Regions from separate parts of the Psychrosphaera aquimarina genome, predicted to be linked through region 2. Evidence: predicted binding sites of a transcription regulator. Region 2 holds the regulator's gene; each other region holds the start of a gene.
The links. Region 2 encodes LexA, which represses DNA repair genes until DNA is damaged. Its sites were predicted from a motif close to TACTGTATNNNNATACAGTA; they were not measured.

Region 1 (11,317 bases), on a different contig from region 2:
TTGCTGTAATTTAAGCTTTCAGCTCGTTCAGCAAAGTTAGTTAGAACATCTATCTGAGCAATGGCGTCCGAGGTCATTTGTAATGCTTCAATAACTTCAACTAATTGATCTAATACTTTTTCGTATAAACGCTTTTCTAATGCTAACGCTTTGCTTTGACTTGATAATACTTTTTCTTCGTGTTTTTTCAGTTCAGGAATGATGTATCGTTCATTGTTCTTTAACGTTTGGCGTCTTACGTATTCTTCAGGTACTCGGTCAGAATATGCTTTACTAATATCGATATAGAAGCCGTGTACTTTATTAAAGCCAACTTTTAATGTGTTTATGCCGGTTTTTTCTCTTTCCGATATCTCTAACTGATCGATAAAACTGGTAGCACCGGCACTTAACTCACGCCATTCATCTAATTCAGCGTGATAACCAGTTGCAATGACACCACCGTCACGAATAAGCACAGGTGGGTTCTCTATAATGGCGCTTTCTAATAAATCTAGGATCTCTGGGTATAACTGTATTTTGTTATTTAATGAGGCTAAGCGCACCGACTTATTATTTTCTAGCTCAGCTTTTATCTCTGGTAATACTCGTAACGCATTACGTAAGCGAGCTAAATCTCTAGGTCTGGCTGAACGTAAAGCTAATCGGGCAACAATACGCTCAATATCACCAATTTGTTTAAGTGGTTCTTGTAAATTAATATCGTTACCCACCGTTAAAATATCTTCTACCGCATCTAATCTGGCGTTAACTTCTAATTGATTACGTCTTGGTAAATGGATCCAACGTTTTAATAAACGACTGCCCATCGCGGTAGAGGTTTTGTCTAATACTTGTGCTAAGGTATTGTCTTGTCCACCAGAGAGGTTTTGAGTTAACTCTAAATTACGACGAGTAGAAGCATCTAAAATAATGGTGGAATCAATAGCTTCTAGGGTTACCGAGCGAATATGTGGCAGTGCCGTTCTTTGTGTGTCTCGTACATATTGCATTAAGCAGCCTGCTGCGCAGATGGCTATGGGCGCTTTGGTAATACCAAACCCTTGTAAATCTTTGGTTTCAAATTGCTGTACTAATACTCGTTCACAGGTTTCTAAATCAAACTCCCAAATAGGTCTACGTCTTATACCTTTAAAGCCGTTTAATACCTGCATTTGTGAAAAGTCTTCTGGGTATAATAATTCTGCCGGCTGCAAGCGCGTTAATGTTGCTAATAAATCGCCAATTTGTTCAAATTGGTTAATTAGAAACCGGCCACTATTAATGTCTAAATAAGCAATGCCATAAGTTTCTACAGAAGTAGCACGAGGTTTATTGGCAAATACGGCACAAATTAAGTTATCAAAACGTTCATTTAATAAGTTTTCGTCACTGACGGTTCCAGGAGTAACAATGCGGACTACTTTTCTAGCAACAGGCCCTTTGCTGGTGGCAGGGTCTCCAACTTGTTCACAGATGGCAACCGATTCGCCTAATTGAACTAATTTAGCCAAATAGTTATCAACCGCATGATAAGGCACGCCAGCCATGGGAATAGGTTCGCCAGCGGAAGCGCCACGTTTGGTTAAGGAAATGTCTAATAACTCAGAGGCTCTTTTGGCATCGTCGTAAAATAATTCGTAAAAGTCACCCATGCGATAAAAAAGCAAAATGTCTTTGTGTTCTTTTTTCATATTTAAGAACTGCTGCATCATTGGAGTGTGGCTTGCTATATTTTCAGGGCTAAATAAATTCGACATTTGGCTTAATGATATCTGTGACTAATGTTGTATATTGTCACAGATCATCGGCATAGTGTCTCGTAAAATGTAGAAGGAATCGGGCAATTGGTTGAAATTGAATCTTTAAGTAAACAACTTGGTGATGCTTTATTACAAAAAGGCTGGACAGTGACCACCGCTGAGTCTTGTACTGGTGGTGGTATTAGCCAAGCGATAACCGCAATTGCCGGTAGTTCAAGCTATTTTAATTGTGCATTTGTTACTTACAGCAATGACGCAAAACAAAAATTAGTGGATGTGCAACAAACAACATTAGAAAAATACGGTGCAGTTTCACAGCAAACCGTCGATGAAATGGCGCAAGGGGCACTAATCAATGCCGGAGCTCAAGTCGGTATTTCAGTCAGTGGAATTGCAGGACCTGGTGGTGGTTCAGAATCAAAGCCTGTAGGCGCTGTTTGGATAGCTGTTTGTATACAGTACTTACTGGATGGAAATGCAAAAACAATCAACAATAGTCAAAGGTTTTGTTTTTCAGGGGGCCGAGAAGATGTTAGATTGTCTGCCATCAAAGCGGCATTAAATATGGCGTTGATCTGTATTAATGAAATAAAATAAAAAATAATATAAATTTTCATTGATACTGTTTAATTATACAGTATACTTTGTCGCATAGTTAAGTTGAAGCATCAACGACAAGTAATGTTTGGAGAGAATAATGGACGCAAATAAAGAAAAAGCATTAGACGCAGCACTACAACAAATTGAAAGACAGTTTGGTAAAGGCTCAATAATGAAATTGGGCGATAGTAATGCATTGGATATTGATTCCATTTCTACAGGTTCATTAGGACTGGATATTGCGTTAGGTATAGGCGGTTTGCCATGTGGCCGTATCGTTGAAATTTACGGTCCAGAATCTTCAGGTAAAACAACCCTAACATTACAAGTAATTGCTCAAGCGCAAAAAGAAGGTAAGACTTGTGCGTTTGTTGATGCAGAGCATGCATTAGATCCTATTTATGCATCAGCATTGGGTGTTAACGTTGATGACTTATTAGTATCGCAACCAGACACTGGTGAACAAGCTTTAGAAATTACTGATATGTTAGTTCGTTCTGGTGCTGTAGATGTATTAGTTGTCGACTCGGTAGCAGCATTAACACCAAAAGCAGAGATTGAAGGTGACATGGGTGATTCACACATGGGTCTTCAAGCTCGTCTAATGTCACAAGCGTTACGTAAATTAACGGGTAACATTAAACGTTCAAATACGTTATGTATTTTCATTAACCAAATTCGTATGAAGATTGGTGTAATGTTTGGTAACCCTGAGACAACCACAGGTGGTAATGCACTTAAGTTCTATGCCTCTGTACGTTTAGATATTCGTCGTATCGGCTCTGTTAAAGAAGGTGATGAAGTCATAGGGAATGAAACCCGGGTTAAAGTGGTTAAGAACAAAGTCGCTCCTCCATTTAAACAAACAGAATTCATTATCATGTATGGTAAAGGTATCTCTAAAGAAGGCGAGTTAATTGACCTTGGTGTTAAACATGGTGTGGTTGATAAAGCTGGTGCTTGGTATGCCTATAATGGTGACAAGGTTGGTCAAGGTAAGGCAAACTGCATTAAGTATTTAAAAGAGAATGTTGATATTGCAGAAGAAATCGAGAAAAAATTACGTGATATGTTGTTGTTAAAAGCAACAATAAAAGAAGATGATTTGGAAGTAGCTGACCCTAGCTAAATTAAATATAACTAAATAAAAGCCGCATTAAGCGGCTTTTTTCGTTAATACGGGTAAATTATTGGTAATCTGAAAAAGTGGTGATAATCTAGCCGCCATAAATGCATTTATACCAAGCTTTATAAAGGTTTAGTCCGTTCACCGTTGTGATTGCGGTGAGATAATGAGCGAAATTTATTAGTGTCTAGTGGCTTTGGCTTTCTCACTTGAGTCGACCCATCTTTTGCAACCATGATCGTACATTAAACTCGCTGAATGACCGGCTCTTTGTAAGGATAGGTAGTACTGTTAATGGAGCCATTATGAATGCACATTTGTTAGAAACGCTTAAACATAATTTTGATATTGAAATGGACGAAAGTTCATTATTAAACTTATTAATCGCAATTATTGATTTATCGCCGAGTATTATTTTTGTTAAGGATGATGAGGGGCGATATTTGATTGTTAACCAAGAGTTTGAGAAATATTTTTGTTTACGCCAAAGTGACATAGTTGGTAAAACTGATTTTGATATAATGTCCAAAGATGACGCACAAGATTGTGTGGATAGTGATCAACCCGCTAAAAGCTTTATTGGTGATATTCATTCCGCGATTGAACTGAAAGAAACCGAAGGTGGCGATATTCAAAGTTATCTATCTGTTAATAAACGCGTGATCACAACGGCCCTTGGTAATTTATTAATTGGTATAGTCGCAGAAGTAAAAATTTAATAGACGGTAATGAGTTAGAACAAATTTAAAGGTAAAAACTGTAACATGGACATGGAAAAAACAAAGTCTTTTGAAGCGGCATATTTAAAACACCAAGTTGAAGATAACTATGATCGATTTATGATCATCCCTTATATTTTAATAGTTATCTGCTTATTGTTTTTATGGCGCAATTTATACAGTAGAGTAACTGACTCATATCACACCCATGCTGATGCATATTTATTATTATGGCTGGCGCTCATTGTAGCGTCAATTGCATTTAGAGTTGCCTTACCTAAAGTAAAAGCAATGGGGAATGTAACACGATTAGATCACTTAATTTTTAGCTTTGCTATTACTATGTGTATCTCAGCGGCAACGTTAACCTCTTTAGATTTAGCGATCACAAGCAACTATACGGCGTATGCCTTTACCTTATTAGGCGCCGCTACAGCATACAGAACCAGCATAGCTAAATATCTTGTGATGGTCATTGTCACCTTCGTTTATTTTAATCTGTTCTACTTCTTTGTTTTAGATAATAACTATAGTTTTTCTTTGATTATTCCTGTGCTCGCATTTAGTACTATTGCTACTTTTATTGCCGTGTCACTGGAAAATAATCGAGAACAGTTGGTTCATTTATCTAGCCAACTAGAATACATAAACCTTAAGTTACAAGAAGAGTCGATTAAAGACCCACTGACCACGTTATACAATCGCCGTTACTTAAATGATTTTTTACAAAGAGAAATTGATGACTACAAAAGAACCGCTGCACCATTGTGTTTGGCTATTTGCGATCTGGATTACTTTAAAAAAATTAATGACAATTTAGGCCACCTAACAGGAGATGATTGTTTAATAGCTTTTGCCAATATACTAAAAGCGAACAGTCGAACTTCTGACGTGCAAATTAGGTTTGGTGGTGAAGAATTTGTGATTGTCATGCCTAGAACTAACTTAGACGCTGCGATCCAAGTTGTAGAAAGAATTAGAAGGGCGACAGAATCTCATCAATTTGACTCAATTCCATGGCCTATTACCGTCAGTTTCGGTGTTACTAATATTACCAGCCAAGACGACTTTGATAGTTTGCTTGATAGAGCTGATAGCTTTTTATATAAGGCTAAACGTTCTGGGAGAAACTGCGTGGTGAGTCAATTATAATGTGTTAACCGTTAGCAAAATAGCGATCTCTGTTGCAAAAAAAACGCATCAATAGATGCGTTTTTTGTAGGTAATGTCAGCAATCAGGGCGGTTAAACTTCTAACATATCCAATATGCCTTCAGCCGCTTTTCTGCCTTCTGCTATGGCTGTAACCACTAGATCCGCGCCACGTACGATATCACCACCGGCGAAGATCTTAGGATTAGTTGTCTGATAAGGATATTGCGAATCTTCGTTGGCCTTAATTGTATTCCAATCCGTTAATTCAACTTCGTATGGGGTTAACCATTCTAAGTTTAATGGTTGGAAACCAAATGCTTGAATAACGGCATCTGCTTCAACTATATATTCAGAGCCTTCGATGGCTTCCGGTCGACGACGACCATTTTCATCTGGCTGACCAAGTTGTGTTTTTACAAATTTAACGCCACACGCTTTACCGTCAGCATCAACTTCAATAGAAATAGGTTGGGCATTCCATTCGAAATTAACCCCTTCTTCTTTGGCGTTTTGTACTTCACGAGCGGAACCAGGCATGTTTGCTTCGTCACGACGATACGCACACATAACTTCTTCTGCATCTTGTCTTATGGCTGTTCTTACACAATCCATTGCCGTGTCACCACCGCCTAATACGACTACTTTTTTACCTTTAAAGTCGATACAAGTATCAGCAGAACCCATGACTTTACGAGTATTTGAAATCAAATAAGGTAAAGAGTCATAAACACCTTGGGCTTCTTCATTTGGTAATCCACCACGTATATATTTATAAGTACCTACACCTAAGAAAACAGAGTCGTAATCATCTAACAAACTTTGGAAGTCGATATCTTTACCAACTTCAGTGTTTAGAACAAACTCAACACCAAGTTCTTCGAAAATTTCGCGGCGGCGTGTCATCACGTCTTTTTCTAATTTAAAAGAAGGAATACCAAAGGTTAATAGACCACCAATTTCTTCATATTTGTCATATACAACCGGTTTAACACCGTTACGAACTAATACGTCAGCACAAGCAAGACCAGCAGGACCTGCGCCTATAATCGCCACTCTTTTATCCGTTAACTCAACACCTTCAATGCTTGGACGCCAGCCCATTTCAAACGCTTTGTCATTAATGTATTTTTCAATACTACCAATGGTTACGGCGCCAAAATCATTATTGAGGGTACACGCACCTTCACATAAACGATCTTGTGGACAAACTCGACCACAAACTTCAGGTAAGCTATTGGTTTTATGGGATAACTCTGCCGCTTCAATTATCTTGCCTTCATTAGCCAGTTGTAGCCATTGAGGGATATAATTGTGCACTGGGCATTTCCATTCACAATATGGGTTACCACAGTCTAAACAACGATCTGCTTGACCTTTAGCCTGTGCTTCTTGCATAGGCTGATAAATTTCAATGAATTCTTCTTTACGTACTTTAACCGGATGTTTAGTCGGGTCAATGCGTTCCACGTCTATAAACTGATATACATTTTGACTCATAAATTTTTCCTCGCTCTACATTGCTTGAACACGTAGCTCTGCAGAAGAGCGGTGACGATGACCTAACAGCTGATTTACATCAGATGTTTTAGGTTTAACCAATTTAAACTTAGGTAACCAAGTATCAAACTCAGCTAAGATTTGTTGCGAACGTTCACTTTGAGTTTCTTCAAAATGTTGGTTGATTAACCCACGTAGATTCTCAATATGAATAGTCATATCAATATCTAGAGCTTCAATTAATTCACCATTCATACGTTCATTTAGGTCGCCAGATTCATCTAATAAATAAGCGAATCCACCAGTCATACCGGCACCGAAGTTAACCCCGATATCACCTAAAATAACAACAACACCACCTGTCATATATTCACAAACGTTGTCGCCTGCACCCTCAATTACTGCTACAGCACCTGAGTTACGAACAGCAAATCGTTCACCTGCACAACCAGCCGCTAATAACTTACCGCCTGTTGCACCATATAAACATGTGTTACCCATGATCACAGACTTGTGACTCACGTAACTAACGCCTTTTGGCGGGTTAATGGTAATTTTACCACCTGTCATGCCTTTACCAACGTAGTCGTTTGCATCACCAATTAGGTGTAAATACACACCACCAGCGTTCCAAACCCCAAAGCTTTGACCAGCAGTGCCGGTAAACGTAAGCTGGATAGGGTCAGTTGCCATGCCTTGGTTACCATGAACATCTGCCACTTCACCAGATAAAGTCGCACCAACAGAACGGTCAGTATTACGGATGTCGTAAAAATGTTGTCCACCTGTTTTATTGGCAACTTGTTCGGCGGTATCAGCTACTAACTTAACGTTTAAATCACCGTTATCAAGCGGCTCATTCTTAGCAACACAATAACTAGGAAACTCGGTAGTTACACCACTAGAGGCTAATATTCCATTTAATTCCAAACGACTTTGCTTTTGGGTTTGGCCATCTAATAATTCTAATAAGTCGGTACGACCAATTAAATCTTCAAACTTACTAATACCAATTGCTGCCATCGTTTCGCGAACTTCTTGGGCAATGAAAGTAAAGTAGTTTTCAACCATAGACGGTAAACCAGCAAAGTATTCTTTACGTAACGTTTCGTCTTGAGTTGCAACACCTGTCGCACAGTTATTTAAATGGCAGATTCGTAAGAACTTACAACCTAAAGCAACCATAGGGCCTGTACCAAAACCAAAACTTTCCGCACCTAAAATAGCGGCTTTTATAACGTCAATACCAGTTTTTAAACCACCGTCAACTTGCACTCGTACTTTATGACGTAAGCCATTTTCAACAAGTGCTTGATGCGTTTCTGATAAACCAAGTTCCCAAGGACTACCCGCATACTTAACAGAAGTCAGTGGACTTGCCGCTGTACCGCCGTCAAAACCAGAGATGGTAATTAAATCCGCATTTGCTTTTGCAACACCTGTGGCAATTGTGCCAACACCTGGTTCAGAAACTAATTTTACGGATACTAATGCTTTTGGGTTAACTTGTTTTAAGTCAAAGATCAGCTGAGCTAAATCTTCAATTGAATAAATGTCGTGATGTGGTGGAGGTGAAATAAGTGTAACACCTTGTACTGAGTATCTAAGTTGTGCAATTTCTGCAGTCACTTTATCACCCGGTAATTGGCCACCTTCACCTGGTTTTGCACCTTGCGCTACTTTAATTTGCAATACATCTGCATTTCTTAAGTAGTGCGGTGTTACACCAAAACGGCCTGACGCTATTTGTTTAATACGTGAATTCTTATTCGTCCCAAAACGGCGCGGGTCTTCACCACCTTCGCCAGAGTTTGAGAATCCACCAAGTTTATTCATCGCTTGAGCTAACGCTTCATGCGCTTCTGGGCTCAATGCTCCAATAGACATAGCTGCAGAGTCAAAACGAGGATATAACTCGGTTGGTTTAACCACATCGTCTATCGAAATAGGCGTCTGAGATTTAAGAGCCATTAAATCGCGGAAATGAGCCGGTGGACGGTTATTCACTAAATTAGCGTACTTTTGATAGTCAGAATAGTTTCCTGACTTAACGGCAACTTGTAACGTTTGCACAACATCTGGGTTATAAGCATGGTATTCACCACCGTGAACATACTTAAGCAACCCACCATGGTTAATCGGTTTACGTTTTAACCATGCTACTTTTGCATTGTGCATTTGCTCTTGATGAATATCATCAAAATTAGCGCCTTCAATACGACTAGTGATGTTAGGGAAACAAAGTTCCATAATTTCAGAGGCAAGCCCCACGGCTTCAAACAAGTTTGAACAACGGTAGCTGGCAATAGTTGAGATACCCATTTTTGACATGATCTTAAATAGACCTTTATTAATGCCTTTACGGTAATTAATAACAGCGTCTTTAACTGGGATATCTATGCTGCCATTTTCAACAAATTGTTCAACGGTTTCATAAGCCATATATGGGTATACAGCAGTAGCCCCTAGACCTAATAATACAGCAAAGTGATGCGAATCACGGGCTGAAGCAGTTTCTACTATGATATTAGAGTCACAACGAAGTTGATTAACAACTAATGTTTGTTGTACGGCACCAACCGCCATTGCTGCAGGGATTGGCGCTAAGCCTTTTTCTACTGCTCGGTCTGACATTATAAGGATAACCGTATTGCGCTCTTTAACCGCCGTTACAGCGTCAGCACATAAGGTTTCGATGGCCGTTTTTAAATCAGTTTCTTCAGGGTTATATAATATTGATAACGACTCAGTGTGATAATGCTCGTCATTAAACGCTTTTAGTTGGTCTAAATCGGTATACATTAATACTGGTGATTCAAATAATACGCGATTTGCGTACCCTGATGTTTCATTAAATACGTTTTGCTCACGACCAATACAAGTGGCTAACGACATAACGTGATTTTCACGTAATGGATCGATAGGTGGATTGGTTACTTGGGCAAACAATTGACGGAAATAATCATAGAAGTTACGTTTTTGTTTAGACATAACTGCCATAGGTGCATCATCACCCATAGAGCCCGTTGCTTCTTGACCGTCTTTTGCTAGAACTTTGATTACTTGTTCAATTTCTTCAAACGAATAATTAAATAACTTATGGTACACCGCTTGGGTTTCGTCATTAAATAATCGTTGACCAATTTCATCACCGTCACATTCAGAGAATGGTTTTAAGTGTTGAATGTTTTTATCTAACCATTCTTTATATGGGTGGCGCTCTTTTAAGTCCTGATCAATTTCATCAGAATGCCAAACTTTACCAGTATAAGTATCTACCGCTAACATTTGACCTGGACCTACACGGCCTTGTTCAATCACTTCATCAGGGGTGTAATCCCAAATACCAGATTCAGACGCTAAGGTTAAAATTTTGCCTTTAGTAATGGTATAACGAGCAGGACGAAGGCCATTACGGTCCAAGTTACAGGCTACGTGTCTACCATTAGTCATTACGATACCGGCTGGGCCATCCCATGGTTCCATGTGCATAGAGTTAAATTCATAGAATGCTTTTAACTGATCATCCATTTTGGGATGATTTTGATATGCAGGCGGCACTAATAAACGCATTGAACGGAATAAATCTAAGCCACCGGCTAAGAACAATTCAAGCATGTTATCTAATGAAGCTGAGTCACTTCCTGTTTTACTTACAAACGGAGAAGCGTCTTTTAAATCAGGGATTAATGGCGAACGGAATTTGTATTCGCGGGCTTGTGCCCATTGGCGATTACCTTTAATGGTATTAATTTCACCATTGTGAGCTAAGAATCTAAATGGTTGCGCTAAACGCCACTGAGGAGTTGTATTAGTGGAGAAACGCTGATGGAACACACATATTGCGGTTTCCATTCTAATATCTGCAAGGTCTTTATAAAACTTAGGTAAGTCTTTAGGCATAACTAAGCCTTTATAGACAGTTACCAAACAACTTAAACTTGGAATATAAAAATCTTCATCGTCTTCAAGTTGTTTTTCGATACGACGACGCGCCATATATAAGCGGCGTTCAAAATCTTTTTGCGCCAACCCGACTGAGCATTAACAAATATTTGCTCAATTTGTGGCACAGAGGAAGAGGCAATTTCACCTAATACTTCTGGATTAGTAGGAACAACACGCCAACCAACTGTTTCTAAGGTTTCGTTTTCGATTTCCTGTTCAATGATCTTTTTGGCTCTAGCCGCCTTGATCGGATCTTGGCTTAAAAATATGGTGCCGACACCGTATTTTTTGCCTAAATGCCAACCATTTTCCTCAGCAATTGCTCGGAAAAATGCTTCAGGTTTCTGAATTAATAGACCACACCCATCACCGGTTTTACCGTCGGCTGAAATACCGCCACGATGTTGCATTCTATCTAAGCTAGTAATAGCCGTGCGCACTATCTTATGGCTGGCTTCACCTTCAAGGTGAGCGATAAGACCAAAGCCGCAGTTCTCGCGAACATCTTGACTGTTGTGCATCAATTGTAAT
Region 2 (11,317 bases):
TCATAGAATCGTTGATATCAGCAAGTACCACTTTGCCTGTTGGGCCAACCGCTTGACTAAATTTACGTGTTAAATCACCGGTACCGCCTGCTAAATCTAGGACTTTGTTCCCTGGTCGCACGTTACTGGCATCGATGGTAAAACGTTTCCAAAGTCGATGTATGCCAAAAGACATTACATCGTTCATGATGTCGTATTTCGCTGCGACGGAGTGGAATACATCCGCAACCATAGCTTGTTTTTGTTCGGACTCTACGGTTTTGTAACCAAAGTGTGTTGTGGATTGTTGATCGTTTTCAGTAGTCATATTTTTATACAGGCAAGAGTAATTAAGGCAAGTGTACTTAAATGTTGGCTTAAAACCAACAAGGCAAAAGGGATTAGATCATTATATTTGTATATTAAAACAACGTATATTTAATAAACTGAGGTTAATCTGTGTAAACTCTATTACGGCCTGTGGCTTTAGCCATGCGTAATGCTGAGGTGGCTTTTTGAATAGTTCCGTCCAGACCGATCTTCTCACAGTATTCTGTAACGCCAATCGACACCGTGATTTTAGGCAGGCGTTCTTTATTTTTGGCATTAATAAACTGTAACTTCTCGACACCTACTCTGACCTTTTCGGCAATTTCTTTGGCCGTCACTGGGTTCGCATCAGGGATTAATACTAAAAATTCTTCACCGGCAAGTCTGACTGGCAAACCGCTGTCAGAAACATAACTTTTCACTTTTTGTGCTACTTTTGACAGAATAACGTTCCCGATGGTCATGCCATAATTATCGTTAAATTGTTTAAAGTGATCTAGATTAATCGCTAAGGCGGCAATATTCTTAGTGTCGTTATTTACCCACATATCAACGGTTTGACTCATTACTGAACGGTTATATAAACCGGTTAATGCATCAAGTTGTCGGTTGGCATGTAAATCATCGATTTGTTGTTGCAGTTCGTTTGATTTGGTTTGTGCTTGTTGTAACGCTTTGAATAACATTTGTTGCGTTTTTTTAGCGTAAGTTGTCGCTTTTATTAACTTCTCAATCACTTGTTTTGACGATTCAGGATCTGAGTCGTTCAGTAGCAGTAAACCTTCATCTAAAATATTAGCGTAATGGCCGCTGTCTCTTTGTGCTTTTTGAGTATGTCTTTGAGTTGAGTTGATAATAGAGGAGGCGTGCTGAACAACTTTCTCCGAACTTTCATCAGAACTGAGTATGAATTGACGGTATAACTCTTCCATTAAAAATGAATCTATTATGCAACCGTCGTTAATATCTTTATTAATGCAGTTAACGATATCATCGTTTTCCCCACTGGCGTACTCATAAGCAACGCTATAGTTTATAGGGCTGGCAGCTAATCTATGTTGCTTTAAAAACACGAGTGTCTTTTGCAACTTAGACTCAGCTTGCTCGATGGTATCCTGATACTTCATTAATTGGGCTCCGGAACAACTTTTATATGGGAACTATACTCAAGTCGCTATTTTAACTGTAGAGCCACTAATGGCAATCAAAATACGGAGTTGAATACGCGAAATTTTATTATTGTTATTCGTATATAGCGTATAGAAAAATTATTATTATCCGTAAACTAAGATTCTTTTATTTTAAGGTCAAGGAATTACTGTAATATTAAGTGTTAAAGTTGTAAAAAATTCAAAAAAATAGTTAGTAGAAACTTATGGAAATAAAAAAAGCTAAAAATCAAAAACAAAAACTGCAAAGAGTTAATGGCATTTTGGCGGCAGCGGAAGCACTATTTGTTGAGTCTGGGGATGAATTACCCTCTGCAATACAAATAGCTAACAAAGCGGAAGTGGCTAAAGGGACTTTATATATTTACTTTAGAACTAAAGAAGCTATTTTTTTAGCTCTGCTGGAAAAACACCTGCAAAATTGGATCATTTCATTTGAAACGGCAACGCGTAAATATGAAACCATCACCGTTGATGATATTTGCACCTACTTAACCCAGTATTGGGTAGAAACGCCTCAATTTGGTCAACTGTGTCGTATTTCAGATTCACTATTAGAATCTAGAGTTGAAGAGAAAGTATACATAGGGTTCCAAAATAAAACCGTTAATGGATTAAAACGAATGGTTCCTGCGTTAAAAGAATTAAACCCAGATGTAGATTCAAAACAATGGTTAAGTTTACTACAACGTAGTTATCAATTATTAACGTTAGCTTGGGTTGAAAGTCATCCTAAATTTCAGATTGCAATGTCTGAAACCCCTAACTTTGAAAAACTCAGTAATGAGTTGTTAAGTCCATTTTGGCAAGAGTTGGTTCAATATCGTAAACATGTGCCAAAACAAAAGTCAGGCTGGCGTAAGTTGTTGGGGAATTAATCTTGGTCATTAACAAATTAGCCGCATTTTTAAGAAAACACTTTATTCACGTATCTTGGTTTTCTATTTTGATGCTTTTAGGTTTCCATGCCATTTTAAGTTGGGTGTTATTGTATTTAGTTGGTGAGTATGAATTAACCAACTTTAGTTCATACCTTTATTATTATGTCGTTACCACAAGTACGGTTGGTTATGGTGATTTAAGTCCCACATCATTTGAAGGTAAATTAGTAGTCGCCTTGGTTCAAATTCCGTTAGGTTTAGCCATATTTGGCGCACTATTAGGTAAGTTAGGACGTTCAGTTAGCAGAGTATTGAGACAAATTATGACTGGTGAAAAAGATTTTAGTGAAGAAGATTCACATATATTAATTTTTGGTTGGCACGAGAACAGAACTGAAAAGATGGTGCAGCATATTTTAGGGGATAATAAACGCCAAAAACGAAAAATATTGCTGTGTGTAACTAATGATCTGGAACATCCATTTTTAGATAACCCGCTGGTGGAGTTTGCTAAGTTAAAGTCATTGACTCAAGACGATGAACTGACGCGTGTTGCAGTTACCAAAGCTGACCGTATTATTGTTGATTGTGATAATGATGATCAAACCTTCACCTGTGCCTTGAAATTGAGTTCTTTAGTTAAAGACGAATGTCATATCAGTGCTAACTTTAGTGACGATACTAAAATAGAAATGTTAAATCGTTATACTAAAAACATTGAATCAAACTCATCTAGAACGGCTGAAATATTAGTGCGTTCCATGCAAGACCCAGGCAGTAGTCGATTACAAGAAGAGATGATGTCTACACTAAGTGGCCATACGCAATTTTCTACACAGATGCCTTTTGATATAGGCGCACATAAATTTGGCGACTTATTTTTCCATTTAAAACAAAATCATAATGCAATTCTTCTTGCTGTCGCTGAAGACAGAATCGGTGTCAAAATGCACTTAAACCCTGACAATGATTTTAATGTCATGCCGGGTCAAGTTTTGCATTACGTGGCGCAAGAAAGAATCATAGCCGACGAAATTAATTGGACCCAAATAGCAGTTAGAGAAATTTTATGAGCCAACAAGCATTAGAAACCTTATTAGATCATCTTAAACTAGAGAAAATAGAAGAAGGCTTATACCGGGGACAAAGCCAAGCTTTGGGCTTTGGCCGAGTATTTGGTGGTCAGGTTATTGGTCAAGCACTTAGCGCCGCCAAAGAAACCGTTGATAATCGATTTGTGCATTCATTTCATAGTTACTTTTTACGTGAAGGCAATGACCAAACTCCCATAGTATATGAAGTGGAAAATATTCGAGACGGTGGTTCGTTTAGTACCCGCAGAGTCAGAGCAATTCAGTTTGGCCAAACCATATTTTATATGACAGCATCTTTTCAAACCGAAGGTGAAGGCTACAATCACCAATCAACTATGCCTAAAGTCATAGGGCCAGAAGGTTTGATGTCAGAATTAGAGTTTTATCAAAAAAATCTAGATAAAATTCCTCAACAATTTCATGCCAAAGCATTGGCTGATAAGCCAATTGATATGCGCCATGTGCAGCAAATTAATCCGTTTAAACCAGATAAAATGGAGCCAGCTTGTCAAACTTGGATAAAAGCGAATGGGACATTGCCAGATGATCAAAGAGTTCATCGTTATTTATTGTCTTACGCATCCGATTTTACATTTTTGCCAACAGCATTGTTACCTCATGGTGAAAGCTTTATGCAACCAAAAATGCAAGTGGCTACCTTAGACCACTCCATGTGGTTTCACCGTCCATTTAGAATGGATGAATGGATTCTATTTAGTAAAGAAAGTACCAGCGCGAGTAGTGGTCGAGGCTTAGTACGCGGTGAGTTTTTTAATCAAAATGGTGAGTTAATCGCATCTGCGATGCAAGAAGGTGTTATTCGTGATCATGAAAAATTCCCTCGCAAAAAATAGTATTATTTAAAGGATAACCGCCAGTCGATGCTTCATATTGGCTGGTGGTTATTTATATTTTTTGATGAAGCCCTCACAATCGCCCGGATGTGAGTTATCTATTAAATAATGTATTTTCCATTCATTATTCTGCAGCACTAATTGAAAGCTATTTACTCCACAGTGACTTAATTTGTTATCTAAGTAAAAGGCGTAAGGCGTCCAAACACTGGCGAGATTGTCTTGAATTTGCACTTGAATATCTAATAAATGCTCATCTAAATAACGTTCGCTGCTGTTAATGCTGTTGGCAAATTGTTGGATATCACTATTCTCAATAGAACCATCACTTTTTGCTCTTTGCAGTAAAGCACTTGCCGTAAATTGTTCTAGCAGTTTAGCACCATCGTGACTCCTCATCGCATCAAACAGATTAGTGATTGGTTTAGTCACGGGATTGGCAAACGAATTTAACGGCATAAAAAATAAACTAAATATAAAAACGTTTTTCATTATCTGTTTGCCTTTTGTTATCTTGAATATAAAGAGCGCTAAGCGCTAGCCTAATGAGTTTAACGATTGCAATAGTTCAGCGCTTAACAAGGAGTTAATAGTATCTGAGGTCGCCTTACCAGAGGTAGTTAAGTGCATTAACCCCGCCTCATCAACGCTTACATATTGTTGTTCACGTAGACAAGTCACAAAGTTTGATATCACTTTTTTATCGAAATATTCTGGTGCTTTAATATCGTGTAATTTTAATAAACGCCCCGCCAGTTTTTGGCAGTCGCTTTCTAATTCACTGCGTTGAATACCTTCAACCTGTTCTATACGAATAAAACCAAGAGCATAACGTTGTAACGTATCTTTCATTATTTTAGCTAATAAATTTAGTTGTAAATAAGCCATGGAGTTTTTAGCGGTTACTGATAAAGAGCCATTTGTATCTTGAGCTAATTCTTGTTGAATGAAAAAGTCGATCACTTGTCCACAATATTCATCTACGTTAGTGATAGTGATAAATAATTCATTTTTTAACAAAGGTAATAAATGATTAACTTTAGCCAGTATCAACTCTTTTGTGGTGTTATTTGAGTTAACGATAACTCCAGCAATAATCGCTGGAATAGCAAATAAATGAACCACATTGTTACGGTAGTAGCTCATTAAAATTGCATTTTTGTCATCCAATTTGATGATAGTGCCGTATTCGTCACTTTCAGCTTCTACCTTTTCAAGTAGGATAGCCTCTTCAATTATTTCATCAGCGGTTTGGGTTGGTACTTTGATATTGCTAGCATAAGGTACTTGATGATTTAACTGCATATAAAAAGTTAACAGCTTTTGCATTTCGGCTCGTGGTAAAGCGTGACTATCAGAAGTTAACAAGGTAAGGGCACATAGGTTCACCGTATTCAATACCGCAGCGTCATTAATTGAGCTCATTATGGTATTAGCGGTGTGGTTTACAACCGGGGTTAACCAAGTTGGTTTCACAACATCAACTGGATTAATTAACTCGCGCCATTCAGGTGCTTTGTCATTCAGGATGTCATTTAAGCTGATTGGCTCGCCAAAATTCACATCGCCATGGCCATAATTTTTAAGATTTTTAAGGGCTTTAAATATTCCAAAAATGGATTCACTTTCTTTGTTCTGGCCTTGTAATTCTTTTAGGTAAGTATTTACTTCCATTACATGTTCATAGCCAATGTACACAGGAACTAAAGTAATAGGTCGGTCTACGCCACGTAACATCGCCTGAATAGTCATGGCTAACATGCCCGTTTTTGGACTTAATAAACGGCCGGTACGTGAACGTCCCCCTTCGGTATAATATTTAACCGGATAACCTTTTATGAACAACTGACTTAAATACTCACGAAAAACAGCAGAGTATAATTTGTTGCCTTTAAAACTTCGGCGTAAGAAGAATGCACCGGCTTTTCTAAACATAGGACCGGCAGGCCAGAAGTTTAAATTTATACCAGCGGCAATATGTGGTGGCACTAACCCTTCTTTATATATGACATAGGTTAGTAATAAGTAATCCATGTGGCTTCGGTGGCAAGGTACGTAAACAATTTCATGACCTTTTTGTGCTAACTCTCTCAAATTGTCAGCGTTATGGACACGAATACCGTTATAAATTTTGTTCCATAACCAGGTTAATAAACGTGCGCCAAAGCGGATATAAGATTCTCGGTAATCTCCGGCAATCTCATCTAATAGCTTAATGGCATTCTTTTTGGCTTGCTCCATAGAGATGTCTTTGGCGTTCATCTCTTCTTGTAATGCTTTTTTTAGTGATGGGCTAGCCAACAAGCTATTAAACATGGCGGTACGTGCCATTATCTTAGGTCCTGTTGCAACAATACGTTGGCGTTCAAAATGAATTCGCGCAACACGGATTAACTTATGAGCTGCCGCTTCAGATGTACCGTGTTTGTTGACCATTTCAATCAATGAAACAGGTTTGGAAATGCGAATGAAATTACTGCGACCAGAAAATAAAACAATGATCAGTTTTCTAATCCAGCTAGCTTGTAGGTTTTCTGCGATTAAGTCTTTAATGCCAATTTTTGTATTTTCTTTGGTTTTTTCAACACCGGGAGCACGGCCCCAGCAGATCATGACTGGTACAAATTGCACATCTTGTTGGCTACTGGCAACTTGAGTTAATAATACTTGGCTATGTTTTAACATCTTAGCGTCGTGTTTTTCAGCCGTATTAAAAAACGATTTTACATGTTTTACGCCTATGGTTCTGGCAAGCGAATATTCACCCACTTTCAGCGTTTTAAATGGACTAGGTAACCCTTGATTTCGGCATGCTTGTTCAAGCGCTAATTTGTCAGCAAACGAGTCAGTGACTAATACATATTTGATGGGTTTGGTGAGATCTACTGATAAATCACTGTCAGATACGATATTTACTTTAATAAACGGACGCGTGATCCAATAAAAAAGGTAAGAAATATAAGCCATTACGTTCAATCTCGAGAAAATATAAAATTCAGTCAGTAATTTTAACAAATTGTTTTGTAAACCCGAACTAACATTTAAGTTAAATTTGCAGTTTTAAATTTGCTGTATATACTAACAGTCATTATCACTGTATGGAAAACCAGATTATGCGTCCACTAACCGATCGTCAAGCTCAAATTCTTGAGTTAATTAAACAAGCGATAGTTTCAACTGGCATGCCTCCAACTCGAGCAGAAATTGCTAAACGTTTAGGTTTTCGCTCTGCTAATGCCGCGGAAGATCATCTGAAAGCGTTAGCTAAGAAAGGATATATTGAGATCCTTGCAGGCACGTCACGTGGTATTCGGTTAACTGAAGATATTTCAAATATAGAAGCAGGAATTCCCGTTGTTGGTAAAGTTGCGGCCGGTTCTCCTATATTAGCGATGGAGCATGTTGAATCACACGTGAATCTAGATCCTATGATGTTCAGTCCATCGGCTGATTTTTTACTGATGGTTGAAGGTGAAAGTATGCGCGATATTGGCATCATGGATGGAGACTTATTAGCGGTTCATAAGACTCAAACCGCACGTGATGGTCAAGTGATAGTGGCAAGAGTTGAAGAAGATGTGACGGTAAAACGTTTAGAAAGAAATGGTAGCCAAGTTATCTTACACGCAGAAAATAAAGAGTTCGAACCAATCAAAGTAGATTTAAACTATCAGGACTTTGCAATTGAAGGTTTGGCCGTTGGTGTAATTAGAAACAGCTCATTAATGTAATCGCTTAATAAATATAGATAAAACCCGCTTGGTTAAAAAATAATCAAGTGGGTTTTTTTATGTCTTTTTGTCCGGTGATTATTTGCACAATTGAAATAAAGGGTATAGGTTAGACTGGTTGAACAAAAATAATACAAACAAAATATCAACATAAGTCAGCTACATAGACTGATATAAAAATAATAAAAACAAACATTTTTTGGGGATAGATATAAACCGATTAATAATTGGTTTATATGCTGGTGTGGGTTGTACAGACATCCTCTTCTTAATGTTTTAAATAGGGAGGGTGTTTAGTGACTGCTAAGCAATCAAGTTGGTTAATTCCAGCTGCAGTATTTGCGAATAATGCTGTTGCGGATGAGATGCGTCTTAATATGACCAAAGGCGTAACGGATATCAGTGCAAGTGTTTACGATTTGCACATGATCATTTTCTATATCTGCTGCGTTATTGGTATTGTCGTTTTCGGGATCATGTTCTGGTCCATAATCCATCATAGAAAGTCCAAAGGGGTGAAACCTGCAAATTTCCACGAAAGTACCAAAGTGGAGATACTCTGGACGGCCATTCCATTTGTCATTTTGATAGCGATGGCATTTCCCGCTACAAAAACCTTAATAGAAATGGAAGATACTTCAGATGCTGATCTGACCGTGCAAGTTACGGGCTCTCAGTGGAAGTGGCACTATCGATATTTTGAACATGAATTGGACTATTACAGTCTCCTCGCTACGCCTCAAGCTGAAATCAGAAACGAACGAGCAAAATCGGCTAACTACCTTTTAGAGGTAGATAGACCGTTAGTGATCCCAACAGGCCAAAAGGTTAGATTTTTAATTACCTCCGATGATGTTATTCATTCGTGGTGGGTACCTGAGTTTGCCATTAAAAAAGATGCAAACCCTGGTTTCATCAATGAAGCATGGACTCGTGTGAATGAGCCGGGTATCTACCGTGGTCAATGTGCCGAGTTATGCGGTAAAGATCATGGTTTTATGCCAATCGTTGTTATTGCAAAGGAACCTGCTGAGTTCAAAAAGTGGATGGCAGAACAAACGGCTATTGCGAAACAAGCGAAAGAAGAAGAGCAAAAACTATTGGCAATGAACATGTCGATGGAAGAGTTAATGACCTTAGGTGAAAAAGCTTATATGGCTAATTGTGCAGCGTGTCATCAAGCCAATGGCCAAGGTATTCCTGGCGTATTCCCAGCTTTAAAAGACAGTGCAATTGCACTGGGTGATGTCAAACAGCATATTGATATTGTTGTTAACGGCCGTGCTGGAACCGCAATGCAAGGGTATGGAAAACAGCTTGGTCTTAAAGATTTAGCGGCAATTGTGACTTACGAGCGTAATGCTTGGGGTAACAATACAGGTGATGCAGTGCAAGCTGCAGCGATTAATGAATTTCTGGCCGGTAAATAGGAGGAGCACGTTATGAGTACAACAAATTTAAACGCTGATAACCATGCCGAGGAACATCACGGTGCACCTTCAGGCATTATGCGTTGGTTATTAACAACGAATCATAAAGACATAGGTTCATTATATCTATTATTCTCACTACTGATGTTCTTCATTGGTGGTGGTATGGCTATGGTAATCAGGGCGGAATTGTTTCAACCTGGATTGCAAATAGTTGAACCTGACTTCTTTAACCAAATGACAACCGTACATGGTTTGATCATGGTATTCGGTGCGGTTATGCCAGCTTTTGTTGGTTTAGCCAACTGGATGGTTCCAATGATGATAGGTGCGCCAGATATGGCATTGCCTAGAATGAATAACTGGAGCTTTTGGATACTGCCGTTCGCATTTTTAATTCTGTTAATGTCTTTGTTTATGGAAGGAGGTGGACCTAACTTTGGTTGGACTTTCTATGCACCATTATCAACAACATACAGTAATGACAGTACCGCCTTGTTTGTATTCTCAGTTCATATTATGGGGATATCCTCCATCATGGGGGCGATTAATGTCATTGTAACTATCTTCAACCTTAGAGCGCCAGGCATGACATTCATGAAAATGCCGTTGTTTGTGTGGACTTGGTTAATCACTGCCTTTTTATTAATTGCCGTTATGCCTGTTCTTGCTGGTGCTGTCACTATGGTACTGACGGATAAATACTTCCTAACCTCATTTTTTAGTGCGGCAGGTGGTGGTGATCCGGTTATGTTCCAACACATATTTTGGTTCTTTGGTCATCCAGAAGTGTACATAATGATATTGCCAGCGTTTGGAATTATTTCGCAAATAGTGCCAACCTTTAGCCGTAAAAAGCTATTTGGCTATTCTTCCATGGTCTATGCAACAGCATCGATAGCACTATTGTCATTTGTTGTATGGGCGCATCATATGTTCACAACGGGGATGCCGTTAGCGGGTGAACTCTTCTTTATGTATTGCACTATGCTGATATCAGTGCCAACCGGTGTAAAAGTCTTTAACTGGGTGGCGACCATGTGGCGTGGTTCTTTAACCTTTGAAGTACCAATGATGTTCTCTATCGCATTCATTGTACTGTTTACCATAGGTGGGTTTTCCGGTTTGATGCTGGCAATTACACCAGCCGATTTCCAATACCACGATACCTATTTTGTGGTAGCACATTTCCATTACGTTTTAGTAACAGGCGCTATATTTTCAATTATGGCGGGTGCTTATTATTGGTTACCCAAATGGACTGGATACATGTTTGACGAAAAATTAGCTAAAGCGCATTTTTGGTTATCACTGGTATCAGTAAACGTATTGTTCTTCCCTATGCATTTTGTAGGCTTAGCAGGTATGCCAAGACGTATTCCTGATTACGCTACTCAATTTGCTGACTTTAATGCCGTGATAAGTATTGGTGGTTTTGCCTTTGGTTTATCACAATTGTTATTTGTAGCGGTTGTTTACAAATGCATTAAAGGTGGTGAAAAAGCAACGGACCAAGTGTGGGAAGGGGCAGAAGGTTTGGAGTGGGAAGTTCCATCTCCAGCGCCGTATCATACGTTCGAAACGCCGCCAGATATCAAATAAAGTTTAATAATTTAACATTTAATGGTTTGAGTTTTAGATGACAGACAAACAGACAACACAACAAGATACAAAAAAACTCGTTAAGAAATTAGTGTTAACTGTGTTTTTTATGTTTGGTTTTGGTTTTGCTTTGGTTCCGTTATATGACGTGTTTTGTGATATCACCGGATTAAATGGCAAAACCAGCAATGTGGCTGCTGTACAGTCAGATTCTGTGGATAAAACAAGAATCATAAGTGTTGAATTT
Region 3 (11,317 bases), on a different contig from region 2:
AATAATAGTAAAAACTGACTATAGTCAAAAAGATAACTCTCTCACCTCTTTTCTGTAGTTAGAGTTTGTTATTAAATTAACTTAAGGGGGCGTTAGATGAAATCCGATAACATGGACGAAAAAATTAATAATCTTCCCATGTTACCAACTATCGTTGTGAAACTGATGACCTTGTCACCGCAAGATAATGCTTACTTTGATAAGGTATTAGAGTACGCAGAACAAGATCCATTATTAGCTCTCAAAATTATTAAAATTAGTAATTCCGTTAAATATAGTTCGGTTAAACCGGTATTGAATCTCAAAGAAGCAATCATCCGCCTGGGGGTAAATGAAATTCATGGGTTAGTGGCTTCAATTGCGGTTACTAAAGTATTTGTTCCTAACTCTCCTGCAGAAAAACGATTGTGGCAGCATTCCATTCAAGTGGCCTTTGTTGCACGTATGTTAGCTAACAAGCAGCCTGAACTAGAACTCGATGCGGAAAAAGCCTATCTATGTGGCTTATTTCATGATCTCGGTTTATTTTTACGTTTTGAACAAGACCAGGAAGAGTTTAATCATATTGATGATTTTGTTTGGTCTACACCAAAACAGCATTTAATCGCCGAAAAACAGTTATTTGCACAAAGTCATAATGAATTGAGCTGTAAAATTTGCAGAGCTTGGGGCACTCCGTCTCCTATTCCTGAAATTGTGTTACTGCATCACACTTATCAACTTCCTGCCAAAGTGACGGTGCATCCTAAATTAACCAATATGATCCGAATTTTACAATTAGCTGATATTTGTAGTGAAATGTTTCGAGTTGGCGACGGTAATAGTGCCGAATTGGTGGTCGAAGCTATAAATGAAGCACCAAATTTAAAATTATGGTGCGATAGTAACGCAGAGTTATACGCTATTATTGATGCTAGACTGTCGACTTGTATGATTGACGCTGAGCATGTCTATAAACAATTAGGGATTTAATAAAAATTAAGTATTTGCTCACTTAATCGTAAATAACCCCTCAAAGGATTCATCCTCTTCTACACATTTGATAAAGGCATTAACGGCAACCGGATCGAATTTTGTGCCTTTTCCTTCTTTTATTGTTTTAATCGCGATTTTAGTTCCTATGGATTTTCGATAAGGACGGTTATTTGACATAGATTCATAGGTGTCTGCAATTGCTACAATTTTTGCTTCTAGACTAATTTCATTCCCTTTTAACCCCTTAGGGTAACCAGAACCATCAATACGTTCATGATGTTGACTGACAACCTCATAAATAGGCCAAGGTAGTGTGTAACCTTCAAATAAGTCCCCGCCATAAGCAGCATGTTTTTTTATTAGTTCAAACTCTTCTGGTTCAATTGTTCCCGGTTTATACAGTAATTCCATCGGGATTTTTATTTTACCAATATCATGAATACTTGCGCCTAAACGAAGGCATGTCATTTGATAAGGGGTGAGATTAAGTTTTATTCCTATTTTTTGTGCAACAAAAGCGACGTTTTTTTGGTGTTCGTGAGTGTAGGGATCTCGATACATTAAGGTTTGAGATAAAATTTCATACATAGCCAGAAAGATGTCGAGAGATTCTTTACTGATTAATACATCTTCTTCTGTATAAACTTCAGTTCTAGGTTGAATCATAAAATCTCCGTATTCTAATCAAATATAGTAAAGAGGTATTAAAGTGAACTTTGATAAAGTCATTGTATAAAATTAGTTGAGCAATCAATTTTAGCAATGTTTTAATCTTAAAAATAAATCTAATCTAATCTCTTGTTTTAAATGTAGTTATTGTTTATTTTTATTTGCAGTTAACATTTTATCCATATCAGAAACCGTTGCTGGTTTACCGAAATAATATCCTTGCAGTTCTTCAACAGCAATGTCATTGAGGAATGAGTGCTGTTCCACAGACTCTATACCTTCAGCAATTACCCCCATATTTAAACTGTGCGCCATGGAAATAATTGCTTTAGTAATATCTTGTGACTCTTTATCGCTGGTGATCTCGGAGATAAATGAGCGGTCAATCTTCAGTCTGTCCATTGGGAACTGTTTTAAGTAACTTAATGAAGAATAGCCCGTACCAAAGTCATCAATGGATAATGCGATGCCAAGATCTTTTAGTTTTTTCATGGTTAATAACGCAGTGTCTAGTTCTTCAATAACACAGCTTTCAGTGAGTTCTAATTCTAAATAATGTGGGTCAAGTTCGACTTCAGTTAAGGCATCAATCACCTCGTCAAATAGGTCTGGGTTGGTGAATTGTTTAGACGATAAATTTACCGCGATTCTAAAATTGGTATGTCCTTGCAGTTGCCAGCGCTTTGCTTGAAAACATGCTTGTTTCATAATCCAATTACCGATTTCAAGTATAAGCCCACTGCTTTCAGCAACTGGTATGAAGGTGTCTGGCCCTACTAAACCACGCACAGGGTGACGCCATCTTGCTAATGCTTCTGCACCAATAATACTGCCATCTTTTGAAGAGACTTGAGGCTGGTAATGCACTTCAATTTCATTATTGGCTATAGCTTTAGATAAATCGGATTCGAGTCTTGCTCTTTCGTGTAAACCTTCTTTTATATCACTTGAATAAAAGCATATTGAAGCGTCTTTTTGCTCCATAGCACGATTTAACGCGGCTAACGAAGCAGCCTTTAATTGAAATGCATTATCACCATCAGAAGGGTAATTACATACACCAATATGAACAGGAAGACGAAAATGGTCATCTTGAATGATGTAAGAAGGCGATAAAACTGAAATAAGTTGTTCACAGAGTAACTTAATTTGTTCTGGACTTAATACATAAGCAAGGCAAATGGAAAACTCGGCATTGTTACATCTTGAAAGGTAGGCATTAGCAGGTAGTATTGATTGAATTCGTTTTTTAATGGTGTTTAATAATTCATTCCCTGCTGAATTCCCTAATAAATCACTAATCCCTTTAAACTTAGTCACTTCTAAGGTTATTAGTTGTAACTGAGCATTATTTGAAACATGAATAGATTGTTCTATGTACTGCTCTAATGCGGTTTCGTTTGGCAAGTCTGTCACATCGTCATTTAATAGTTTGTGGTTTAAAGATGTGATTGTATTACGCATGACATCGGTTTTAATCAAAGAAAATGCGGCGTACAGTAAAATTTGTAAACTGATCAAAAATACCGGAGGGTACCAAGTGTATTTATGAATGACTAACAGGGCACTTATCGATAATGAAGCTATTACCAGTAATGCTAGAATCGGTAAGAGTCTCGTTGCCGTGGTAAAACTAAAAGCCAAAATAGACAAGATAGCTAAAACGATTGAAATGATTAGGAATTGTATTTCATTCACTTGGTGAATAACGGAATCATTTAATAAACTATTGATCACATGTGCATTTATCTCAACTCCTGACATTGTTTTGTGATTGGTGGTTAACGGTGTTGCAAATTGATCGCCCATAGCTGTGGCATTCATACCAATTAAAACAATTTTATCCTGTAAGTCGGAAGCTTCAACATTGCCACTTAACACATCAATATAAGATAAATGGTTAAGTCTATTTTTTGATTTGGGTAAGCTAAAATTAACAAACACAGGATCGCGACGTATCCATCCATTGCCTGATGTCATTTCGCCGTTATCGGTAAACCGATTGGGATATGCCACTTGAGTTAGGGCTAATGCAAATACCGGCCAGCTCGATCGTTGATAACCGGCATATAAATAAGTACGCCTTATAATTCCGTCTTTATCAATCTCAAAATCAACATGGCCTAATTTGTTAACACTTTCGACTAAGTCTGATTGCGGCAGTAACTCTGGTACACCACCTAAACTGTCGCGTTTTGGAGAGACGGGGAGGACAACGTTACCCGCTTGTTTGATTGCGTTGGCAAATTTTAGGTCTTGCTCGGCAGTGGAGTAACGATTGTCTACAAATAGCACGTCAAATCCAACTGCTTTAACTTTATAGGGTTTTAATGCTTCAAGCAGTTCAGCATGGACATCTCTTGTCCATGGCCATTCTCCAAGGTAAGCAATACTTTTATCGTCAATTTCTATTGTCACGGTATGATCGGTTGCAGGGGGAGTGAAAATATTTACGATTCGGTCGTAACTAATCAAATCTAGCCGTTCAGTTTGAAAGCCAAATAACAGAACAAAACTTACGATTAACGCCGATAGTTCGACTCTTTTTTGTGCCCAAGGAATGGACATGAAAAATGCTTTAAACACCTGGATCAACTTATTTCCTTATAGACCTGTGATTGTTCGTTACTATTTACAAATCTCGAATTTGCCTGCGACTTTACAATAGTTTGACCATTCACTGGATATATTATGTTGTGTTAGAACCGATTTAGCTCGGATATAAATTGGGTCATCATTGATCAGATCGAATCGATAACTGGTTTTTGAGACAAGCAAAGGAATATCAATTTTTTGAAAGTCACTGGTTGGTGCGGTTTGCAGTTCAATATGTTGATTACTCGGTAATGGATTCCAAATGACTTCGATATTATTGTCTCGGCTGCTTATACGTAATTTAGGTGGCGCTAATTTGGTTGAATAATCGAAAGATTCAATAACACTGAAAGGGCCTTTATCAAGTAAGTTTTTACCTTGTAAAGATGCAATTCGCCAATAATATACACCCAGAGCTAATGGTGAATTTAAAATGAAACTTTGACTATTAACTTGTTTATCGATAACCAGCTGAGTAAATAACTTGTCTTTCGCGATTTGAATTATGAAGTGGTGAACATCCGGTACTTCTGTCCAAGTTAGTGCTTTTGGCGTTGACATGTACATCTTATCCACCGGGATTAACTCAGGCGCCTTCGGGTTTATATTCACCATGAAAGACACCGGTGTTGTTAAGCCTTCAACACCGTCGTCTGAAATAGCTGATATACGCAAATGGTAACGCCCGTCAGTTAAACTTGGTAATATAATTGATGTCAGTTTTTGTTGTTTTTGCCATTGAATATTACTGAACAGTTTATCAGAAGCAATTTGCACTATATAAGATTGAGCTGAGTTTACAGACTGCCAAATTACCGCTTGGTTTGTTTTTTCAACCTGCTTAGTAAAGGTGATTATTTTAGGTGCTGGTAATAATTTAGCTGGTTGTTTTAATTCCTTACCTTTTTCAATCTTTAAACCATAACCTTGTTTTACCGCAACCGATTTATCACCAGCGGAAACGGCTACTTCACCCTCTAAAACTTCAACGACCGAGACATTCGGAGTATTTTTATTCTTTTTATCAACGCCCACACGAAAAACCGTGCCTCTCACTGAGGTAACTGCAGATGCCGTTTGGATATCCAGTCGAGATCCTGCACCTGTTTGTTTTTCTGCACGTACTTCTAACTTGCCATCTAGTAATCTCACACGAGTATCCACCATGCCTGTTTCGCCATACTGAGATAGGTGATCGAACGTTATCAAAACACCATTACTGAGAGTAACTTCAGTGTTATCAGCAAATACAAGGGTAATAGTGGCATTGGGAGCAACTCGTAGTTCGTCGCCTAAAGTGAAGATGGTTTGAGTGGTGACAGGACTAGTTTGACCGGCGCTTATTTTGGTACTTTCACCAGAGATAGATTTTACATTTACTTTAGCTGCATGGTTTTTAATCCATTCTAAAGGGACGCGCAGTAATGTGCCTGGTTGTAGCTGTTTAGCCACAGGGATGTTATTTAGCTTTTGAATTTCTTTAAAGTGATTAATGTCGTTTAAAAAACGTTTACTGATATTCCATATATTGTCACCTTCAACCACAACATATACCCAATCTTTAGCCGGTGCGGAAAATGAGAGCTGTAACATTATAAGAACAATTAGAGTGGTTAATTTACGGGCCATAAAATTGAAGTCACCAATAGGTTAAGGTTAATTACTTAATCACATCAAATACTTAATTACTGTCAGTTTAAAACAATAAACTTGTATATTCATTGTACGTATTCAACAAAACTTTGTAACTCATTTGTTATTTATTACTGCAAATATATGTTAATAAAAAAAGGGGGCGCTATTTATTAACACAATGAGTAACTAAGTTACGGGTATTGGAATCAAATTACAGGATTAAACTCTAAACCTTAGAGCAAACAATTCAAGTGAGATTGATTCATGTGAATAGAAAATATTGGGTAGTCAGAGCCTATTTTTGTTTGAAAGGCTCTAACAGTTTGAATGAGTATAGTCGTTAATTAGTAGTTAAGCAGGTGGGCTAACAACCCAATTAATCCGCCAAACACGCCGCCCCAAACGACTAACCAACCCAGATGACTTTTGATCATTTGCTGTATAATGTCTTTCACCATAGCAGGGGTTAATTCTTCTAAACGCTGTTCAACTAAGGTGTCAACTTTCGCCATCATTTCTTCGATATTTTGTTGAGAGCTAACATTAGCTTTAAGTTTCTCCGCAAATTGATCCGATTCAGTAATTTCTATCACTGAGCTTTTTAGTTTCTCAACAAAAGGTTCTTTTAATGGGAGGAGTGCAGCGTCGCCACCAAACATCTCTAACATGCCGCCAAATGAACTTTGTTTTATGGTTGCCACCAACGAATCAAACGCAGGCGTCATGTCGGTGTCAGCAATGATAGGTTTTAAATCAAAATGATGTGCTTGGCCGCTTTTTTCAGATAAAAACTTATTGAAGTTCTCAACGGTAAAGAACTGCTCCATGATCAAAGATTTAATTCCGGCTTTAAACTCTTTAAATTTAATTTGAATAATACCTGAGCCATATAAGCCCGGAATTTTTTCAAACAGCATGTGAACTGCTATCCAGTTTGTTAAGGCACCGGATAAAGCAAACAAAGCCATGGTTAATAACCAATTGATACTAAATAGCCAGCCTAAAACACAGGCTAAAGCAGCGATAAGGTTAGTGATGAAACTCTTGTTAAACATATAATTCCTAAAAGGTCGCATTTAATACAACAACATTATTAAATTCATTGCGACCTTTATAAGGGATTATTTCAGGAGTTCAAGCGGCATCGTCCTTTTCAATAACAAAATCAACTAAATTACCCTCATCGACGTTTTCAGTTTTGGCACTAACGTCTTCTAATAGAGTGGCAGATAGGGACTTTTCTGATATTTCGTTTTCACTGTCTAATAAGTCTGTTTGTTTGTCATTTTTGTTTTTTGATGATTTTTTATTCGTTGGACTTGGTTTTTTTTCGCTTGTAACGCAACTAAAACGTCTTCACGTTGTTTAGCTAAAAATATACTTAACTCTTCACATTGTTGTTCAGGTAAGTTAACAGTGGAGTTATGAAGGACTTCAAACATGGCATCGGCCATATCTAACATCTTGTCATAGTCGTCAGCCGAACGCTTATCAGTGAACGTCATAACTTCTTGCTCCTCATTATTTCTATTTGAACGTATAACTACATATCTGGTTTCAACAGCCATAATTAACTCCTAATTTTTAACTGGGTCAAAAACAAAAGACTGTTTAAATATACAGTAAAAGAGTGATGTGTAAAGTATTAGTTTGTTATGCATTATTTGGTAAACAATGCATATTAGAAATAGTCTTTTAGGTATAAAAAAAGGAAGCCTTAGCTTCCTTATTCAACAACACTGTAAACATCAATGTAATAATCTTGCTTTGATGGTGCCGTCGATTAACTTCAACTCTTTTAAGGCCATAGTTGAGTCTTCTGTTTCAACGTCTATTACAACATAACCTAATTTATCGTCTGTCTGTAAATACTGAGCGGCGATATTAATACCGTGCTTAGCAAACGATTCATTAATTTTAGTTAACACACCAGGTTGGTTTTTATGGATGTGCAACAAACGACTACGGCCAGACAATTCAGGTAATGAGGCTTCTGGGAAATTAACGGCACTAAGGGTAGAGCCGTTATCTGAGTATTTGGCAAGTTTGCCAGATACTTCAATACCAATGTTCTTCTGTGCTTCTTGAGTCGAGCCACCTACGTGTGGTGTTAATATTACGTTATCAAAGCCACGTAATGGTGATACAAACTCTTCATTATTTGATTTTGGCTCTACTGGGAATACATCAATGGCAGCGCCTGCGATTTTTTTACTCTCCAGTGCTTTTGCAAGTTGTTCAATATCAACAACGGTGCCACGTGATGCATTAATAAAAATAGCACCTTGTTTCATCTGAGCAAACTCTGTTGCACCAATCATGTCTTGAGTTTCATTAGTCTCAGGTACATGTAATGAAACCACGTCACTAATAGCCAATAATTCTTCAAGAGTTGGTACTTGTGTTGCGTTACCTAATGTTAGCTTAGTTTCAACATCAAAAAACTTAACTGTCATACCAAGGGTTTCAGCCAAAATACCTAACTGAGTACCAATATGACCATAACCGATAATACCTAATGTTTTACCACGAGCTTCAAAAGACCCCGTTGCAGATTTGTTCCAAATGCCTCTGTGTGCTTTGGCACTTTTTTCTGGAACACCACGGATAAGTAATAAAATCTCACCAAGAACTAACTCAGCAACCGAGCGTGTATTTGAATAAGGGGCATTAAATACAACGATGCCTTTTTCTTTTGCTGCATTTAAGTCAACTTGGTTAGTACCAATACAAAAACAACCAACAGCAATCAATTTATTAGCATGAGCAAATACTTTTTCTGTTAACTGAGTACGTGAACGAATACCAATAAAGTGCACGTTTTTGATCTTTTTCAATTAACTCGTCTTCAGGCAAAGAAGTCGTTATAAATTCAATGTTGGTATAACCTTGTTCGACTAAGGTATCTACTGAACTTTGGTGAAGGCCTTCAAGAAATAGAATTTTAATTTTGTCTTTTGCTAATGACACCTTGCTCATTGTTGTGTTTGCCTTTAATTAATTAGTATGTAAGGAGATTTAAGTTAGAATTAATACTCTATTTTGAGCAATTAATAAAGTTAATTATTGAATCGAATTAGTATATCTAATCCATTTTTGATAGGAATTTGAACGGGTTAAAAATTTATCGTAATAATAAAACTGCACCAATACGATGCAAAGCGTTATAAAACAAGGCTTACCACCAAAATCATTAATTAACGTTGATGGTAAGTAAGGATAACTTTATTTAAGAACGTTAATTCCGCTAGGTGAACCAACAATTACTATATCTGCAGGACGATGCGCAAATAAGCCATTAGTGACCACACCGACAAGGGCATTTAATTGTTCTTCTAGTTTTCTAGGTTGTGCTATTTGCATCCCGTATACATCTAAAATCACATTACCATTGTCGGTCACAACACCATCACGATAAACTGGCTCGCCACCTAACTTTACGATTTCACGAGCGACATAACTGCGTGCCATTGGGATAACTTCGACAGGAAGTGGGAATTCCCCTAAAAACTTAACTTGTTTAGATGCGTCTACAATACATACAAACTGTTTAGCGACGGCAGAGATAATTTTTTCTCTTGTTAGTGCCGCACCTCCGCCTTTGATCATTGCTTTGTCCGAATTTATTTCATCGGCTCCATCAACATACACATCTAATTGTGGCACGCTGTTTAGGTCAAAGACTTCAATGCCTAGGGCTTTGAGTTTTCTTGTGGAGTCTTCTGAGCTTGATACTGCACCTTGTATGGTATGTTTGATTGTACCAAGTGCTTCAATAAAATAACTGACCGTCGATCCTGTGCCAACACCAACAATGGTATCAGGTTTAACAAATTCTAGAGCAGCGTAACCCACTGCTTTTTTCATTTCATCTTGAGTCATTATTTTTCCATTGAAATTAATCGGTTGAGTGAATGTATGTTTGAGTATGCGGTATATCTTAATGGCTTGGAGTAATCAATATTTTGGTGTAATTATTTTTGTTGGGGTAATGATTAAGTCTAGCGGAATATCCCAAGATTGCTGAGGTAATTCAGACATCTTTTGGCAGTCGTGGGCTAACCCTATTAATTTAGGTTTATGTTCTAACGTATGTATTTTACTTAATGTTCGATCGTAAAATCCCCCGCCCATACCAAGTCGATTCCCTTGTTCATCAAAAGCAACCAAAGGCATAAAGATATAATCTATTTGAGACAACGAATATGTATTCTGTGCATTCAGCTTTGGTTCTAAAATAGCAAAGTTGTTTTCCACCATTTGGGAATTAACATCATAACGTTGGAAGTTTAAATAACCTTTTTTAAACGAATGCATTACCGGCAATAAAGTTACAACTTGATTTTGTTGGCAGTGTGCAATCGTTGGTAAGCTTGATACTTCACCATCATTGTCTAGGTATAAAGCGGCCACTTTATTAGCCGTTAGAAACGGTTTAATTTGATTGCACAGTTGTTCACCTGCATGCATTTGTTGCTCAGGTGTTAATGAATTTCGTTTACGACGAATGTCCTTACGTATCGTTTTGCGTAATTGTTCTGTTTGAATTAATGATTGATCATTCGTCATATTTATAATTAAATGTTAGATACTGTTTGGTTTATATACTATATAGATATAAAAGAAAGCCAAAGGGCCAATTTTAAAAATTGAGCTGGTTTATCTACTATATGTATTAAAACATTATTCCTTAACAAAATTAATTGGGAAGTAAAAAGAATTCAATGTGTGAACTCCTTGGCATGTCGGCAAATGTTCCGACCGATATCATATTCAGCTTTACCGGTTTAGTGCAACGTGGTGGCATGACAGGCCCACATAAAGACGGCTGGGGAATTACCTTCTATGAAGGTAAAGGATGTCGTACCTTTAAAGATCCAGCGCCTAGTTCTAATTCAAAAATTGCTAATTTGGTAATGGAATACCCAATTAAAAGTTGTTCAGTGATCTCCCATATTAGACAAGCTAATCGTGGTGGCATAAAACTAGAAAACACCCATCCTTTTATTCGTGAGTTTTGGGGACGTAACATTACGTTCGCTCATAACGGTCAATTGTCTGGTTATAAATCCCTACCTTTGTCTGACTTTATTCCAATTGGTGAAACCGATAGTGAGTATGCATTTTGTTGGATAATGGCTAAATTAAAAGAAAAATACCCTAACAAACCTAAAAACTGGCAAAGTGTATTTAGATATACCGCTAAATTGTGTAAACAACTTGATGAGTTAGGCGTGTTTAATGCTTTGATCACCGATGGCATTCATTTGTTAGCCTATTGCAGTAATAACCTTACTTGGATCACAAGAAAGGCCCCATTTGGTGAAGCAAATCTGATTGATAAAGATGTGTCGGTAAACTTTAGTGAAGTCACAACGGATAACGATATCGTCACTGTGATAGCAACAAGACCATTAACCGATAATGAATGTTGGACAACATT

Region 1: the regulator LexA is predicted to act here: its motif matches at 2,363-2,382, upstream of recA (recombinase RecA).
Region 3: the regulator LexA is predicted to act here: its motif matches at 7,480-7,499, upstream of RT723_RS15390 (YebG family protein).

The regions. Positions count from the first base shown of each region.
Region 1 is NZ_JAWCUA010000010.1:407,322-418,638, forward strand. Features, by position in the region: gene mutS (DNA mismatch repair protein MutS) at 1-1,739, opposite strand, end outside; gene RT723_RS13790 (CinA family protein) at 1,827-2,339, shown strand; gene recA (recombinase RecA) at 2,440-3,471, shown strand; gene RT723_RS13800 (PAS domain-containing protein) at 3,774-4,187, shown strand; gene RT723_RS13805 (GGDEF domain-containing protein) at 4,233-5,339, shown strand; gene RT723_RS13810 (FAD-dependent oxidoreductase) at 5,432-6,838, opposite strand; partial or broken gene gltB (glutamate synthase large subunit) at 6,854-11,307, opposite strand.
Region 2 is NZ_JAWCUA010000003.1:172,697-184,013, reverse strand. Features, by position in the region: gene ubiE (bifunctional demethylmenaquinone methyltransferase/2-methoxy-6-polyprenyl-1,4-benzoquinol methylase UbiE) at 1-307, opposite strand, end outside; gene RT723_RS04005 (GGDEF domain-containing protein) at 432-1,436, opposite strand; gene RT723_RS04000 (TetR/AcrR family transcriptional regulator) at 1,685-2,356, shown strand; gene RT723_RS03995 (potassium channel family protein) at 2,356-3,432, shown strand; gene tesB (acyl-CoA thioesterase II) at 3,429-4,307, shown strand; gene RT723_RS03985 (hypothetical protein) at 4,356-4,799, opposite strand; gene plsB (glycerol-3-phosphate 1-O-acyltransferase PlsB) at 4,845-7,274, opposite strand; gene lexA (transcriptional repressor LexA) at 7,421-8,038, shown strand; gene coxB (cytochrome c oxidase subunit II) at 8,404-9,468, shown strand; gene ctaD (cytochrome c oxidase subunit I) at 9,481-11,070, shown strand; gene RT723_RS03960 (cytochrome c oxidase assembly protein) at 11,108-11,317, shown strand, end outside.
Region 3 is NZ_JAWCUA010000010.1:734,842-746,158, forward strand. Features, by position in the region: gene RT723_RS15360 (acyl carrier protein phosphodiesterase) at 1-18, shown strand, start outside; gene RT723_RS15365 (HDOD domain-containing protein) at 97-972, shown strand; gene RT723_RS15370 (HD-GYP domain-containing protein) at 991-1,641, opposite strand; gene RT723_RS15375 (EAL domain-containing protein) at 1,789-4,230, opposite strand; gene RT723_RS15380 (FecR family protein) at 4,273-5,868, opposite strand; gene RT723_RS15385 (DUF445 family protein) at 6,219-6,929, opposite strand; gene RT723_RS15390 (YebG family protein) at 7,137-7,442, opposite strand; partial or broken gene serA (phosphoglycerate dehydrogenase) at 7,623-8,853, opposite strand; gene rpiA (ribose-5-phosphate isomerase RpiA) at 9,100-9,756, opposite strand; gene RT723_RS15405 (5-formyltetrahydrofolate cyclo-ligase) at 9,832-10,443, opposite strand; gene RT723_RS15410 (class II glutamine amidotransferase) at 10,599-11,317, shown strand, end outside.